DNA from 4 places in the Aminipila terrae genome. Region 4 is predicted to be linked to each of the others. Evidence: riboswitches for the same ligand, from Rfam matches in the RefSeq annotation. Region 4 holds a riboswitch; each other region holds the start of a gene.
What was found. Region 4 has a riboswitch for cobalamin ahead of Ami3637_RS02495 (enhanced serine sensitivity protein SseB C-terminal domain-containing protein). Riboswitches for the same ligand answer to the same signal wherever they lie in the genome.

Region 1 (3,599 bases), 1.3 Mb from region 4:
AGCATACAGAAAACCTTTATCTCCACCAAAGTAAACATAATCTCCATCTACAACAGCACCAGCCCAATAAAAACCGCCATTACCCGGATTAAATTCTTTTAACTCCTTATTATCCATGTCATACTGATAATATGTTCCTGCATTTCCTGACCATGTTCCGAAATACAGATAATCCCCATTCTTTACTATAGGAGTATTGATCTGTGCATTGTTTGGCACTGCTAAAGACAATTCTGTAGTAGGTTCTTCGTCAATATTTGTTACTTTTGTAATAGAACTGTTCTGTTCATACAATTGGCAATATTCAATCTCCACAGTATTGCTATCATTTCCTGAAATTTCATAGGTAAATTCCAGCGTATTATTTGTCCCTGTATTTACAGCAGATTCTGCCGTAGATTGGAAATTATCATTCAGATAGTAATGTCCATCGATTAGGTTAGAAGCGTTTAAGGTCTTACTTCCTACTGTAGTACCGTTAAGCTTAGCAGTAATAATCATATTTACATTGCTTCCGTTGATTTTTACGCCAGTGGCAGAACGATGAGTCTCACCACTAGTTAAATTAGTATTTGTCTGAGTCAAAGTAACAGTTTGGTTACCTGAAACAACAACCTTACCATTTTCCAAAGTTGTTCCTGCAGAAGATACAGACCAATCTGTGATTGCTCCTCCAGTCAATGTCAGCTCATCGTTATTTGCTTTCTGATTAAATCCGGATGCCCCCACATAGATGCATCGGTTTTCAGTATCCAGGTAAGGAGAGGATAGTTGGAATCCTGAACTCTGGGTAATCTGCTTTTCCCATACTACCTGTGGAGTAGATGCCGAACAGTCTATTTTAGCTAGCCTGCCGCCACCCTTATCATTTGCAACTTTATATCCGTCATAAAGTATATAAGCAAAGGTATTTCCATTTCTGGTTTCCATAACAGCTGCTGAATCCACACCATCCCAACCGGATCCATTTTTCGGCAGATCAATACGTGTGACATTTGGACTTCCGTTGGTTGGTGCTGCATTGATAATCCCGTTGTGAATATCATTTCCCTGGTAGGTTGGCCAGTCTGCAGCGTATGCAGTGAGCCCCATGCTCATGACCATAGCTATAATCATAAGGGTTGCTAACGGTTTTCTTAGCTTTAATTTTATCATTTCTTTTGTTCCTCCTTTGATATTAGATAATAAAACAAATATTTATACGGCGTAATTGCCATATTTTTTTTAATAATGCTCACCCCCTTTCTCTTTTGGACAACAAAAAAAGACTATAGCAAATCTGCCACAGTCCGTTTTCACTGTTTTCTTAATTTATTTTAAAAAATGAATTTAAAATACAATTCCCTGGTCATTTACCTCGTAACCGGTTACTTCTTCAATCCATGCAGGTCTTCTGACTTACGTATCCACATTTCTGCCCTCCTTCCCAAAAGCTTTGTTTGCTTTCAGTGGACATTTGCGTCACGCAAATGAATGGGCAGGAACTCCTCGTTTACAGCGGCGGGTCCGTGCCGGACTCTCACCGGCTTCCCTCTTAGCTGCCGGCTCCCGCCGACAGACATAGATATTTATTTAATTGAATAGCTCTTCTTGTCGAAATTTGTTTAATATTGTCGAAATTTCATAATTATATATAAAATGTAAATATTTATATTTTCACCAACTATAATATCACTTTAATTTCTATATTTCAACATTATTCTTAATTAAATATTTCTTATATTTTTTATCAAATACCGCCCACAAATTAAAACTGTTGGAAGGTTATATAACCATCCTCCAACAGTTTTAATTATAATGATGTTTCCTACAGCATCCGAATCTTATTCTAACTCATTGTATGCCAATCCTCTAAAACGTTCTACTTCTCTAATCTATTGATTATATATAAGTTTTATAATAGCCTTAGCTCTTGCTAAGAAAGTCTAAAGCAGTTTAGCCTATCTCCTTAATTCTGATTTAAATCTTTATCAGTCTTTATGCCTGCAATTTTTTTATTCCTATGCTCGACTGCCAAAAAATAGTGCTTGCTACTATAGACAGAACAATAATGATCATCAAACTAATATCACTAAATTTCCATGTTGTATAATAACTGCAGATTGCCAATAAAAAAGAACTTATACTTAATAGGAAACATGCTATGGATTCCAGTAAAGATCTTTTATACGCTCTTGCTTCAAAAGTCCAGTAAAAAAGTATACTACCCAGAATTAGCGATGATATAAAGTTAATATTAATTCCCAGTCTTGCAAAAGTTTGCGGTGCGTCTCCCCTCCTAGCAAGCATGGAAAAAATTAGTGTAAATATACCAACAATAGTAATAACCACGTCCAATCTGCGTCTGTATTTCATATATCTCCCCTACTTCTTTACCTTAGAATAACTTTCATAATACCCCGGTTTAAATGTTCCCTGATACCGGTACACATCTTTAATCTCTTTTGTAATTCTGTATGTATTTACGATACCACCATCTGTAATTATAAAAGAGATTCTTACAAATTCATTGTCACCACACTGCATGACTGCCTCTCGAAAACAGTCTCTTTCCCAAGCTTTTGAAAGATCATAGCAGCAAACAATTGCTCCTGCCAGAAAACTAGCCCTGGCAACGGATATAGTAACACCATATTCTGTGTATACCCAAGTACAAAATCCTGATAAAGCGGCCGCAGTTCCTGCATCCCACGCTCCTGCTGCTTTATCATACAGAACCTTTTCAATATGTGTGCCCTCCGTTATTAAATATAAATCATTAGCAATATCTTTCGGCAAATAAACGCACTGCCATACTCCTCCAAATATCGGACTTGTTTTATCCGCATACCATGTTCCCCCATCTGGAGAATGATATGTCTTTCCTATTAAATCGTACCAAACCTGCTCCCGATTCACAATCATTCTGTTGTTCTTTATCTGAGCATTTCCAAGGGAAACTCCATACCTTTTACTCCTACCGTTTAATTTCACTGTAGTGATACCGCTCTTTGCATCATACGTAATGATTCCATTTTTCTCTATATTTTTATGTGTAATTGTCTTATCGATTTCTCTTCCATACTCAACTATGAGTTTTCTTAAATATGCCTGATCAATGTTAACATCCTTATTCTCCCTGTACCTTATATCTGGATCATTTTTGTCTTCCCATGGCCAAATGATAGAAGGGTAAACTGGTGTATCTCCTAACCCTGTAGTGTCTAACATAGTGGTCATGTCTTTCTCCAGATATGAAATGTCACTCATTGGTCTCTCTAAATACTGAATGGGGTCTACTAACTGAATGTTCTTGCCATTTTTATCGCATGGCTTGCTATCCTTAGATTCACAGAAAACAATTTCAATTAATCCTTTCCCAGTGTTAGCGTCTCGTCCCATTTGTCCAACTACATCACCTTGTTTAACTACATCCCCAACTTGAACTTTCGGATAAGTGTCCATATCTTACTTGCATTGTAATATTGTTGTATTTAAAATCTACATAAAGAAGGTTGCCGTACGTAGATGAATAACCTTTATATGCCACTACACCATCGCAGACAGAATAGACATTGCTATTTGCCGTACCCTGAATATTCATCCCTTTATTTACCGCA
Region 2 (3,599 bases), 540 kb from region 4:
TGAATCAGAAATTGTAGCGGTAAAATCATAATTACGCCGTGTACTGCTCTCAGAGTTAGGATCTGTAATCTTTGAATCAAACTCCAGTCCAGATTCAGTATCAAACCAGTCTCTGGAATGCTTTAGTATCATTACATCTCCCCGAACTGGTCCTGTAACCTTCTCACCTGTGGAAACCAGAGTCAGGCATCCTTCCGTATAATGCTTGTCAAGCATGGCCTGCATTTTTCCCTGTTCAGATAGAGATTTACCATCCCCCTTTACTTTCAAGGTGATGGTTTTTGTACTGGTAATTCCCAGCGCTTTTGTACTCTCTGCAGAAAGCGTAAGAACAACTTCCCGATCCTCTGCCTGACGCTTAACGGTTGCCACTACTGGAAGGTTACCGCCAATCTCACCTTTGGCAATTTGTATTACCCCAGTATCGCTGCTGCTCCACGTCAGGTTTGCAAGTAGATTATCTTTTGTATCCCGTTTACGTACCGGCAGGCTTAAAGAATCCGTAACAGCCTGTTGATCAGAATTAGTCTCCTTTATACTTTCCCAGCCAATTGTATCAAGCACAGCTTTATTCAACCAGTCTTTGACTTTACTTTCATCCCAATCCAACCTTGCTTTTACCGTAATCTCTTTGCTGACATTTCCTTTAGAGAGAGTCATCTTAATATCATTTATGAAAACAAATGCAGTACTGTAACCCAGTGTTGACGGGTCCTGATAAAAGTATGTAATATCTCCATTGGTTCCGATGCTTCCCACATCCGCTCTTGCAGGAGTACCTGTATTTATAAGCTGAACCGTTACCCCTGTAATATTGTTTTTTTCCAAGGTTTTATTTACAAAAGTAATAAAATTTGTATCTGTACCATTCTTTGGAATCATGTTATTAGACAAAATCTGAATAGCTTTATCTATTGTTTCTTTATCCTGGCTTTCACTTCCGGCTGCTACTGTAAAAACAAAATCTTTTGTCTTCTGTATTCCATTCTTAGATACAGTAGCCGTCAAAGTAACTTTTGTATCTGCATCAGGAGGATTAATAACACCTTCATGGGAAACAACTGCTTCATTTCCTGACTTCCATGAAATGGCTGTACCATTGATTCCTGTGGATGGAAGGGTTAGATTAATCTTTACTGGATTTGAAGTATCCATAGTTAAAGCGTCCGCTGCTGCTGCCACTGCATCTTCATCACTCATCTCTGGCTGTTGCCACTGATGTACAGGATATTCTCCTTCAACAGCTATGAACTTAGATTCCTGTGGAGAATTTTCCCCATTAATCAACGTAACAAAGTCTGCCGTTTTCATGTCTGCAGCAGCCTTAACTGCATTAGTACCTGAAACTGAAGCTGTACCTCCAAAGCCTTTTTCTGCTGAACCTTCCAGCCAATAGCAGTTACTTACATTAGAAACAATACCACTGGAGTCTCCTGCCAATGCACCTACATTGGTTGTTCCTGAAACATTTCCAATATTGTAGCTCTTCTGCAAATTAGATTTAGAACTGCTAGATGTAGAACCTAAAATACCACCAACATAAGAGCTTGAAGTGCTAATATCTCCGTTATTATAACAATAACTAACATCCACAAACTTAGCGACTCCAATGATACCGCCTGCCATCCTCTTTCCTGACACGGATCCTGAATTGAGAGAGCCCAATATCTTAATATTAGAGTTAGAATTACCCTCTGTACCGCCAACAAGCCCACCTACAGTAGTTCCACCCTTTACACTCACATCAGCATAATTGGCACAATTTACAATCTGGCTGCCACCATTGGCGCATCCAGCGATGCCGCCCGTATAAGTAGCACCGGTAGCACTATTGGTAATTCTCCCTTTTACTGTGAGGTTTTTCACAGTGCTACCGGAACCCAGGTTTCCAAAAAAGCCAAGGTATTTTCCTTCACAATTGATATAGATGCCGCTAACAGTGTGACCCTTCCCATCAAAGACTCCAGTATAGGGCTTTTGACTATCAAGGCCTGTACCAATTGGTTTCCAAGGGCGGCTTTCCCCACCCATATTAATATCCTCACCCAGAACGGCACATAGTGTTAGAGTTTTGTTAGCCTCCTCTGAAAACCATGACAGCTCATCCGCATTCTTTATGACATAGGGATTTTCTTTGCTCCCGTCGCCTGCTGAAGGTTTACTGTTGTTACCAGAGCTGCCCGCTGTGACTTCATCTGCATACACATTTAGGTTACCTGCTTCTGGTATACAAAAGCCCGTAAAAGTTATGGCAATGGTTAATATAATCACTAGAGCTTTTTTTACTTTATTCATTTCAAAAAACATCGCTTTCTCTTCTCTCCTTCTATTATTCTTATCTATATCATCGCATAATGCGTTATTTTTCTGATCAGATAAAACCTGTATTCTCCCGAGAAAAGCAAATCAACCAGCCACATAACTAATATGTTTTTGGACAAAAAAAACTGTAGTATAAAAAATACTACAGTCCGTTTTTACTGCAAAAACAAAGATATATTTCACATAAATATCCATCTATTAATCCGTATTGCCGATTTCCCGCGGAATACTGGTTCTATCATTTTAAGCAGGTCTTCTGGCTCACGTATCATCACTTTTCTAACCTTCCCAAGATTCTCTCAGTGGTATTTTAAGAAAAATTCCTCGTTTACAGCGGCGGGACCGCGCAGGTCTTTCACCTGCTTCCCTCTTAGCCATCCTAATTTGGTATGCTACCAATTAAAACGGAACATAAAATGATTATTAAATTATTTTAAGAATGTTATTATCTAAAATACTACCATTAAATAGAATTAGTGTCAACACCCTGGGTATTGACACCATTTTTCTAATTCATAAGAACAAGGATTAAAATTTATGCTGCTGATTCAAATTGACTGTTATAAAGCTCTGCATAGAATCCACTCTGTGCAAGCAACTCTTTATGATTACCACTTTCAATGATATCCCGTCTTTCATCACAAGAATCAAGTCTGCATTCTTAATGGTGGAAAGCCTGTGGGCAATGACAAAAGAAGTTCTGCCAACCGTCAGCTGATCCATTGCAGATTGAACAATACGCTCCGTACGGGTATCTACTGAACTGGTTGCTTCATCTAAAATCAGCAGCGGTGCGTTCTGTATCATTGCCCGGGCAATAGTAATAAGCTGTTTCTGTCCTTCTGACAGACTGGCCTTATCGTTTAATATCGTATCATATCCCTCAGGCAAGGTTTTGATAAAATGATGCAAACCCACGGTTTTGCAGGCTTTCACCACCTGTTCTTCTGTGATGCCCTGCTTGCTGTAAATAATATTCTCTTTTATTGTGCCTTCAAACAGCCATGAATCCTGTAAAACCATGCAGAATTGCTGATGTACATTCTCCCGTGGTACCTGGCTGATTGGTGTTCCATCCAACAGTATTTCACCGCATCCAATTCATAAAACCGCATTAACAAGTTCATAATGGTAGTTTTACCTGCACCAGTGGGGCAACAATAGCAACTTCTGCCCAGGTTTTATTTTTGCAGAGAAATCTTGTATAATAGTCTTTTCCGGTACATATCCGAATTTGACATGTTTAAATTCCACTTCACCCTTCACATCCTGCAAAG
Region 3 (3,599 bases), 100 kb from region 4:
TTCACAGGCAGCCATAAAAGAGCAATCTTTAGCGGATTTAACGGCTGAAACTAAATTACAAAAACAAATCATAGAAAGCCTGAATAAAACAGTGGAAAAGCTTGAAACACAAAACGAAAAGATATTAAATGCCAACAATTTGATGGAAAAAGAATTGCAGGAGAATACTAAAAAGATAGTACAGTTTATTAATGAAAAATCTGATATTACAATGGAAAAAATTATTGTAGAACAAAAACTTAGTGAGGCAAATTCAAATCTTGCTATGTTGGAAATAAAGCTGAAAGCGCTAAGTAAGTCCAATGATATCAAAAAAACTGAAGAGCATGAAATGGAAGTGTGATGGCTCATGAATGTTTTTAAGTATTGTGGGTACAGAGAAGAACAAGGTTCAGTTACCATTATGGTGGCATTATTTATTACTGTACTGATGGCCTTTACAGCAATAGTAATTGATGTGGGAAGAGTTGCACTAGAAAAGCAGCAGCTTCAGAGCGCAGTAGATGCTGCCTGCCTTGCAGGGGCACAGGAATTGCCAGACAGTATTGTAGCGGCAAAACAAAAGTCGATTATGTATTTTGAGGAAAATGGATTTGATGAAGAGGAAATTGACCAAATAGAATTTGTGAATTCAAATAAGAGGATAAGAATAACTGCCAGCCATCCGGTTGAATATACTTTTGCAAAAATATTCAAAAGAGAAGATAATACAAAAGTGTCTGTAAGTGCAGCAGCGGAGTGCAGCAGTGTTTTTGGACCTTTTAAGTATGCACTATTCTCTGGTAGTGAAATGGATTTATTGCAGTTTAAAGGACAGAACATAATTGATGGCAATGTTCACTCTAATAATAGCATAAAAAATGCTGCCACGGTAACTGGAGTTGTTACTGCTGTAAATACTATTGATGCCAAGGTTAATGCTTCATCAGGGAAAATAGAAAATTCTCCGTATGTCTCTATGCCTGATTTTTCTGATGTTTTAACTCTGGCAACTACGGTTAATCAAAGTACTTTAATCAATGTTTTTGGTGCATCCTTTAAAGCTAGCAGTAATCAGTATACCATGTCAGCTGAGCAGCTAAATGCCATGCTTTCCGTCTATTCTACGGTGTTTATTAATGGAAATCTCACTATAAACGGTAGTGGGATTCATTCTAATGGAAGTATATTAGCAACTGGAGATATGACATTTAACGGTAGTAACGTAAGCATGAATGCGTCAGATTCGGTATGCTTTTACTCAATGAACGGAAATATCACATTTAATGGTGGCAGTGGTGATGTGACAGGAATTCTTTATGCCCCGAAAGGCACAGTAAGACTAAATGGTAACAGTGGTATTTTTTATGGGTCTATTGTTGGAGATTTGGTGACCTGTGATGGAGGGATAAATCTAACATACAGTTCCCAGGCCGCCCAGAGTGTCCCTTTTACAATAACCAGATTGGTGGAATAGAAACGAATTTATATCAGTTAGTTCAGTAAAAACATTTTTCGACAACTTAAACTGTTATTTTACATAAAATTTCTTCAGGGTGTTGACGTAGAGGAAAATCAATGATAACATGATTGTGGTGAAATTTAATAGATCATTTTATGTTCTGTTCGCTGGAATCTAAGGGGATTTTGGCGGATAGCTAAGAGGGAAGCAGGTTCAAGTCCTGCGCGGTCCCGCCGCTGTAAACGAGGAGTCCTGCCTGTCATACAAAGATAAATGGGTGAGCCACTGAGTAATTTCTTGGGAAGGCTTGGTAAGGATGATAATGCGTAAGCCAGAATACCTGCTTAAAATGAAGACAGAATCCGACGGGTATTCGGCAATTCTTGTAATACAAATGATTAAAATTATACAGAAATACGGGCTGTAGCAATAATGCTACAGCTTTTTTTATGTGAATTTAATCAGAAAAAATATGTAGCAGTAACTGCTGTATATAAGGGATAAACATAAAAGTGGGATTGATGAGAAATAATCTAATGTTAGTAAATGCAGGAGGAAAAAGAAATGTCAGTAGAGGCAGAAAAGAAAAATGTTATTCCAAATGAGCAGGAACAAAAACTGCTGAAGATTATTCATCAAATCGGTTTTGGAGAGATAAAAGTCATAATCAACGATGGGAAGCCTATACGGCTGGAAGAAGTCAGGAGAAGTATAAAATTGTAATTATGGTTAGAGCTGACCAGAAAACTGGAGGTTCTTTATTATAGTAAAAAACTATAGTAAAGGACCTTTTTTATTTATTATTATTGAAGTTTTTAGAGAGGAGAGACTGAATTGACAAAAAGAAAGAATTTTTTATGCGCAATTCTCTGCATGACTATGATTATATCGCAGTTTACAGCGATTGCTTATGCAGGAGATGAGTTGAATTCGGTTAGTCAGGCTACAGGAAACTCAGTTTCCGAAAGTCAGGCGACAGCAAAAGAAAACAGCGATGGCACTATAACGGATGGTGCCGCTACAGGTGGTACGGAAGCAGGAAAAACCACTGACAGTATAACCACGGGTGATACGAAAACAGAAGGAACAACTGACAGTACAACCACGGGTGATACGAAATCGGGAGGAAACCCTGACAGTACAACCACGGGTGATACCAAAACAGGTGGAACTACCGATAGTGCAGCTACGGGTGATACGAAAACAGGAGAAACAACTGATAGTAAGACCACGGATGATACGAAAACAGGTCAAACTACCGATAGTGCTGTAACGGATAGCACAAAAACTGGCGAAACTACTGGAAGTGCAGTTACAGATAGTAAAACTGAGGTGACCACTGACAGTGCTGTAACAGATGCTACAACAACAGCAGCCATAGAGCCACTTATGATGACTTTAATGGAGAGTGCAGGAACTTTTTCTATTAGTGATTATGATGTAAACAAGCTATATGAAAAAGGAAGTACTTTTACAATCAGTACAACGGAGGAACTTAACAGATTCTCTGATTTAGTAAATGGTAAATTTAAAAATACCACAGGAGAAGCGGTTTCTGTGGATTTTGACGAAGATACAGTACGTTTGGAAAAAGATATAACCCTATCTCTGGGATGGAAGCCTGCCGGAACAGAAAAAACACCATTTTCGGGAACCTTTGATGGGAAAAATCATACATTAGATGGTTTAAATATCGTTACCAGCGACAGTTATCAGGGATTATTTGGATATACGCTAAATGGTGAAGTAAAAGATTTGGCGGTGAGTGGAAGTATAAAATGCAGCGGTGATTATATAGGGGGAATCATTGGGTATGCAAACTGTACTGATATTACCAGATGTACCAGTAACGTAGTGATTTCCGATGGAGGAAGCTATGTGGGAGGTATTGCTGGATGCGCGACGGGTTATACCACTTTATGCATTAATAATAAAGATGTTTCAGGCAATAAAAACTTTATCGGGGGAGTTGCAGGTCTTAATTATGGACTTGCACAGGATTGTTTAAATAAAGGAAACATCAGTGGAGTAAATTACGTTGGAGGTATAAATGGAAAAGGGAAAGTAAAAAACAGTTTGTCTTTAGGAAGCTTTACTGGTACAGGAGATCATGTATCCGGAGTTTCACCAGAAGGAGCAGTGACCAACTGTTATTCTA
Region 4 (3,599 bases):
AAAAAAGTTCTTTTTCTACATATTCCTTTATCTCTTTGAATAAACCGGATTGTAAAAAATTTTCTTCATCCATGGCTAAATTTTCTACACTATTTTCAAGCCATTCCCACGGTTCGGGTACACTTTGTATAGTCTGGAATACTTCCCGTATCATTTCTTTTACTGCATTTTCATTTTTGCTGGAAGCATAATTGTTCAAGAACGTTGTAAAATCAACATTATCCTTTTCAAACATTTCTTCAAACAGCTCATCCATTGCATCTGCCTGAAGTATGATCTGTTGAGCTTCATCGCAGATCTTAAAATCAGGATCAATTCCAATCACATGAAAAAATCTTCGTATAACTTCCAGTGCAAAGGCATGGAAAGTGCTGATATTGGCCTTATATATTATGTTCAACTGCCTACGCAAAAAAGCTGTATCTCCTGAATTCTTTTCAATCTCAGAGGTTACAGCCTGAACGATTTTTTCTCTCATTTCTGCTGCTGCTGCATTAGTAAAGGTGACTACCAGCATCTCATTGACAGAAACACCTTCATCTATGATTAATTGTTTAATCCTTTCAACTAAAACAGCAGTTTTACCAGAACCTGCCGCCGCCGCAACCAGCATATTTTTATTTCTAAGCCCGATGGCTTCGGCCTGCTTTTCAGTCCATTTCATATCCAACCTAACCTTTACATTTGCTTAACTTAATCTTTTTTGTTTTATTTAAGTCTCTTTTATTCTATAAAGAATTTTTGGATATTTCAACAACTAATTATATTTTTATCCTGATTCTGGGTTAAAATAAATTTTTATTACTCACTCGGTTATATATCCTTGCTGGTTCTATTTCTTTAACGATAAGATCTTTGGTCTTTTGAACAAGTTCGAACATCTCCCCTTGTTTCATGTATCCCTTCATTATATCTGCAACTCTTGGGAACAGTTCCTTCTTTTCCCCATAAAAATCAATGAGCAGCATCCAATGCTCTCCATATGCATTTTCTCCCATGACTTTCATTAACCAGGCAGCCTCAACCTCAAGACTTCTTTCAAAAAACCGTTTTAAGGCTGATGTCATTCCGCTGGGTACACTGTCTGGCATTCTCAGGCTCATTTGCCCAGTATATTCTTCTCTTCGAACATTCATTCCTGTTGCCTGGGAATCTATTATATCCATTAAATTTTTGTCCAGAACTATGTTTTCTTCATAAGGAGCAATGGCAATTCCATTTATCTCTGGTTCAGCATCGATTATAATATATTTAAGCTTGTTATAGGGTATTTGTATCAATTGCTCTTCTTTAAATCTGCCCAAATTTGACTTCTTATGTAAAAAAGCTGGAATTAATTTTTTTCCATCTGCAGTCATTAACAGAGCAAAAGTCTTCTTGTTGTTTCCATGCCCAGAAGAAACATCAGGTACCCATAGCATCGTTTCATTGAGTTCTTTATAAAATTCCATCTCCGTTTTAAGAGATCTTTCCTGTGTCAGCTTTTTAAAGAAATCCATCAGTTGTGTTTTGCTTTCCAGCATATTATCCTTCCTCCCTTTTTTCCTATATTCAAACCTCATCTTTAATATTATTAATTTATATACGATTACAAAAAAACTGTGACTAATAAAGTCACAGTTCCGTTTTTAACTGTATATGTTTTAATGGGCTCTATACATGCTAAAATTGCAGCATATAAGCAAGCCTTCACCCTTACCGAAGTATATTCAATTTATGTTTGTCTTCTGACTTATGTATCATCACCCTTTGCCAATCTTCCCAAGTTTTCACTCAGTGACTGCTCTTTCTAAAGAGCTGCGGCTCGGACTCCTCACTTACAGCGGCGGTACCGTCCCGGATTCTAACCGGAGTTCCATCTTAGCCATTAACAGCATCAACTGTTAACGGAACATAAATTACATTATTTATTAATTTCTCTTTTCCCTATTTATTTCATATTATCAACAAATTTTACCTTTGTCAATTAGAAGAGAGAAGAAACACCCTAAGTCTGATAAAACAAGCTTAAGGTGTTTAAAATGATTACTTCATATAATTTGCAATCATGGCAGTTGCTTCTGCTCTGGTTGCCTTGTTCTTTGGATTAAAGTTATATGATCCTAAGTTATTCTTCTCTCCGTTTATGATACCTGCTTTCTGCATGACCGTAACAGCATCTTTTGCATAGCTGGCTATCTCATAATCATCAGCAAACTTCAAGGCTTTATTCGTTTCTGGAAGAGTTTTCTTAGAAATACTGGCGACATATTTTGAAATCATTACAGACATATCCTGCCTTGTAATATTTGCACATGGTGAGAATTTCTCGTTTCCTGTACCACCTGCAATGCCATTTTCAACTGCCCATGCCACAGCATTTGCATACCATGCATTTTCCCATACATCTTTAAATTTTGAACCAGTGTATTTACTCAAATCAGCTCCACTCATGTTAGCAAGAATCTGTACAAACTCTGCCCTTGTTATATTGCTGTCTGGTGCAAATACTGTGTCACTTTTTCCTTTAACGATATCTCGGGCTGCCAGATATAAAATCTTGTTTTTCGCCCAATGATTAATAGTATCAGCAAATTTTATTTCATTGTAACCAATCACATAGGTGGACCAGTGATTATTTTCCATAACAAAATACTTGCTGTCATCTGTCATGTGACCATTTTTAATAATTTCAAGCTTTCCATCAGGATTTAACCAATACGCCACAACACCTTCTGCTTTTTCACCATTTCCAAGAATATATGGAAGAGTGGCAGTGGCTGTTCCACCCAGTTGAGAAACGGTCTGACTTCCGTTCCGAGCGGTAAATTCATACACGGGTCTGCCTTTTAATTTTGCCTTGACTTCATCGGTTGCAGATGATAGCTTAGCCGTAGCACTTCCTTCTTCTGCTTTTGCCACACTAATGCTCAAATCTCCTTCCACATTCTTAGTCAGGCCCTTTATAATATCTTTATCAAAAGTTATTTCACCTATGACCGTATTTAAAGTGATTGCCTCCACAAAACCATTTGACAGGGTAACTATTGAAGACTTAGGTATAATTGTTTCTATTGATGAAGCCTTACTGTCTGAATTTACGTCTATTCTCAATTCTGGTACAACTTCAGTTTTTCCGTCTTTCTGCGCACTTTTTACTTTATCCTGTAATTCTTTTAGTGCCTTGGTTATATCATCTGATTTTAAAACAGCCTTCGCTTCGTTTGTTGTATCATTCAGAGTTGCTGTGGCTGTAGTTGTAACTGTGACATTATTGGTATTTTTTTGTGTTCCTCCTGTTATAGAACCTTTACTCCCTTCTACTCCAGGAATATACCCCCAACATCACGTCCTAAATCCTTTGTATAAAGCCATTCCACATAATCATTCTGGTAGACTCGTTCCAGAGCAGCTGAATGTCCTGGGAACTTTCCGTTTACCCGATACATCCATCCACTTTGATTGCCCCTGTCAAATTCAGACAGCCCATTAATTCCTCTTATGTAAACACCATATTTAGTATTTTTGTCTACCTTTAATGATGCTCCTGTTTTTTCTAACAGACTGAAAGCCGTCTCACCGGATTCAATCTCTATTTCGGTTTTAGCGTATTTGCCACC

Region 1: linked by a shared signal. The riboswitch ahead of Ami3637_RS08915 (PQQ-binding-like beta-propeller repeat protein) and the one ahead of Ami3637_RS02495 (enhanced serine sensitivity protein SseB C-terminal domain-containing protein) in region 4 are both predicted to bind cobalamin.
Region 2: linked by a shared signal. The riboswitch ahead of Ami3637_RS17020 (immunoglobulin-like domain-containing protein) and the one ahead of Ami3637_RS02495 (enhanced serine sensitivity protein SseB C-terminal domain-containing protein) in region 4 are both predicted to bind cobalamin.
Region 3: linked by a shared signal. The riboswitch ahead of Ami3637_RS02035 (DUF2292 domain-containing protein) and the one ahead of Ami3637_RS02495 (enhanced serine sensitivity protein SseB C-terminal domain-containing protein) in region 4 are both predicted to bind cobalamin.

What each region holds. Positions count from the first base shown of each region.
Region 1 covers NZ_CP047591.1:1,862,127-1,865,725, reverse strand. The annotation lists gene Ami3637_RS08915 (PQQ-binding-like beta-propeller repeat protein) at 1-1,155, opposite strand, end outside; cobalamin riboswitch at 1,367-1,579, opposite strand; gene Ami3637_RS08910 (hypothetical protein) at 1,978-2,355, opposite strand; gene Ami3637_RS08905 (hypothetical protein) at 2,365-3,444, opposite strand; gene Ami3637_RS08900 (hypothetical protein) at 3,404-3,599, opposite strand, start outside.
Region 2 covers NZ_CP047591.1:3,508,797-3,512,395, forward strand. The annotation lists gene Ami3637_RS17020 (immunoglobulin-like domain-containing protein) at 1-2,295, opposite strand, end outside; cobalamin riboswitch at 2,552-2,751, opposite strand; gene Ami3637_RS18870 (ATP-binding cassette domain-containing protein) at 2,851-3,402, opposite strand; gene Ami3637_RS18045 (ABC transporter permease) at 3,585-3,599, opposite strand, start outside.
Region 3 covers NZ_CP047591.1:434,727-438,325, reverse strand. The annotation lists gene Ami3637_RS02045 (coiled-coil domain-containing protein) at 1-343, shown strand, start outside; gene Ami3637_RS02040 (Tad domain-containing protein) at 350-1,456, shown strand; cobalamin riboswitch at 1,580-1,803, shown strand; gene Ami3637_RS02035 (DUF2292 domain-containing protein) at 2,006-2,164, shown strand; gene Ami3637_RS02030 (InlB B-repeat-containing protein) at 2,276-3,599, shown strand, end outside.
Region 4 covers NZ_CP047591.1:537,997-541,595, forward strand. The annotation lists gene Ami3637_RS02490 (UvrD-helicase domain-containing protein) at 1-664, opposite strand, end outside; gene Ami3637_RS02495 (enhanced serine sensitivity protein SseB C-terminal domain-containing protein) at 786-1,523, opposite strand; cobalamin riboswitch at 1,701-1,912, opposite strand; gene Ami3637_RS02500 (S-layer homology domain-containing protein) at 2,026-3,093, opposite strand; gene Ami3637_RS02505 (DUF4430 domain-containing protein) at 3,300-3,599, opposite strand, start outside.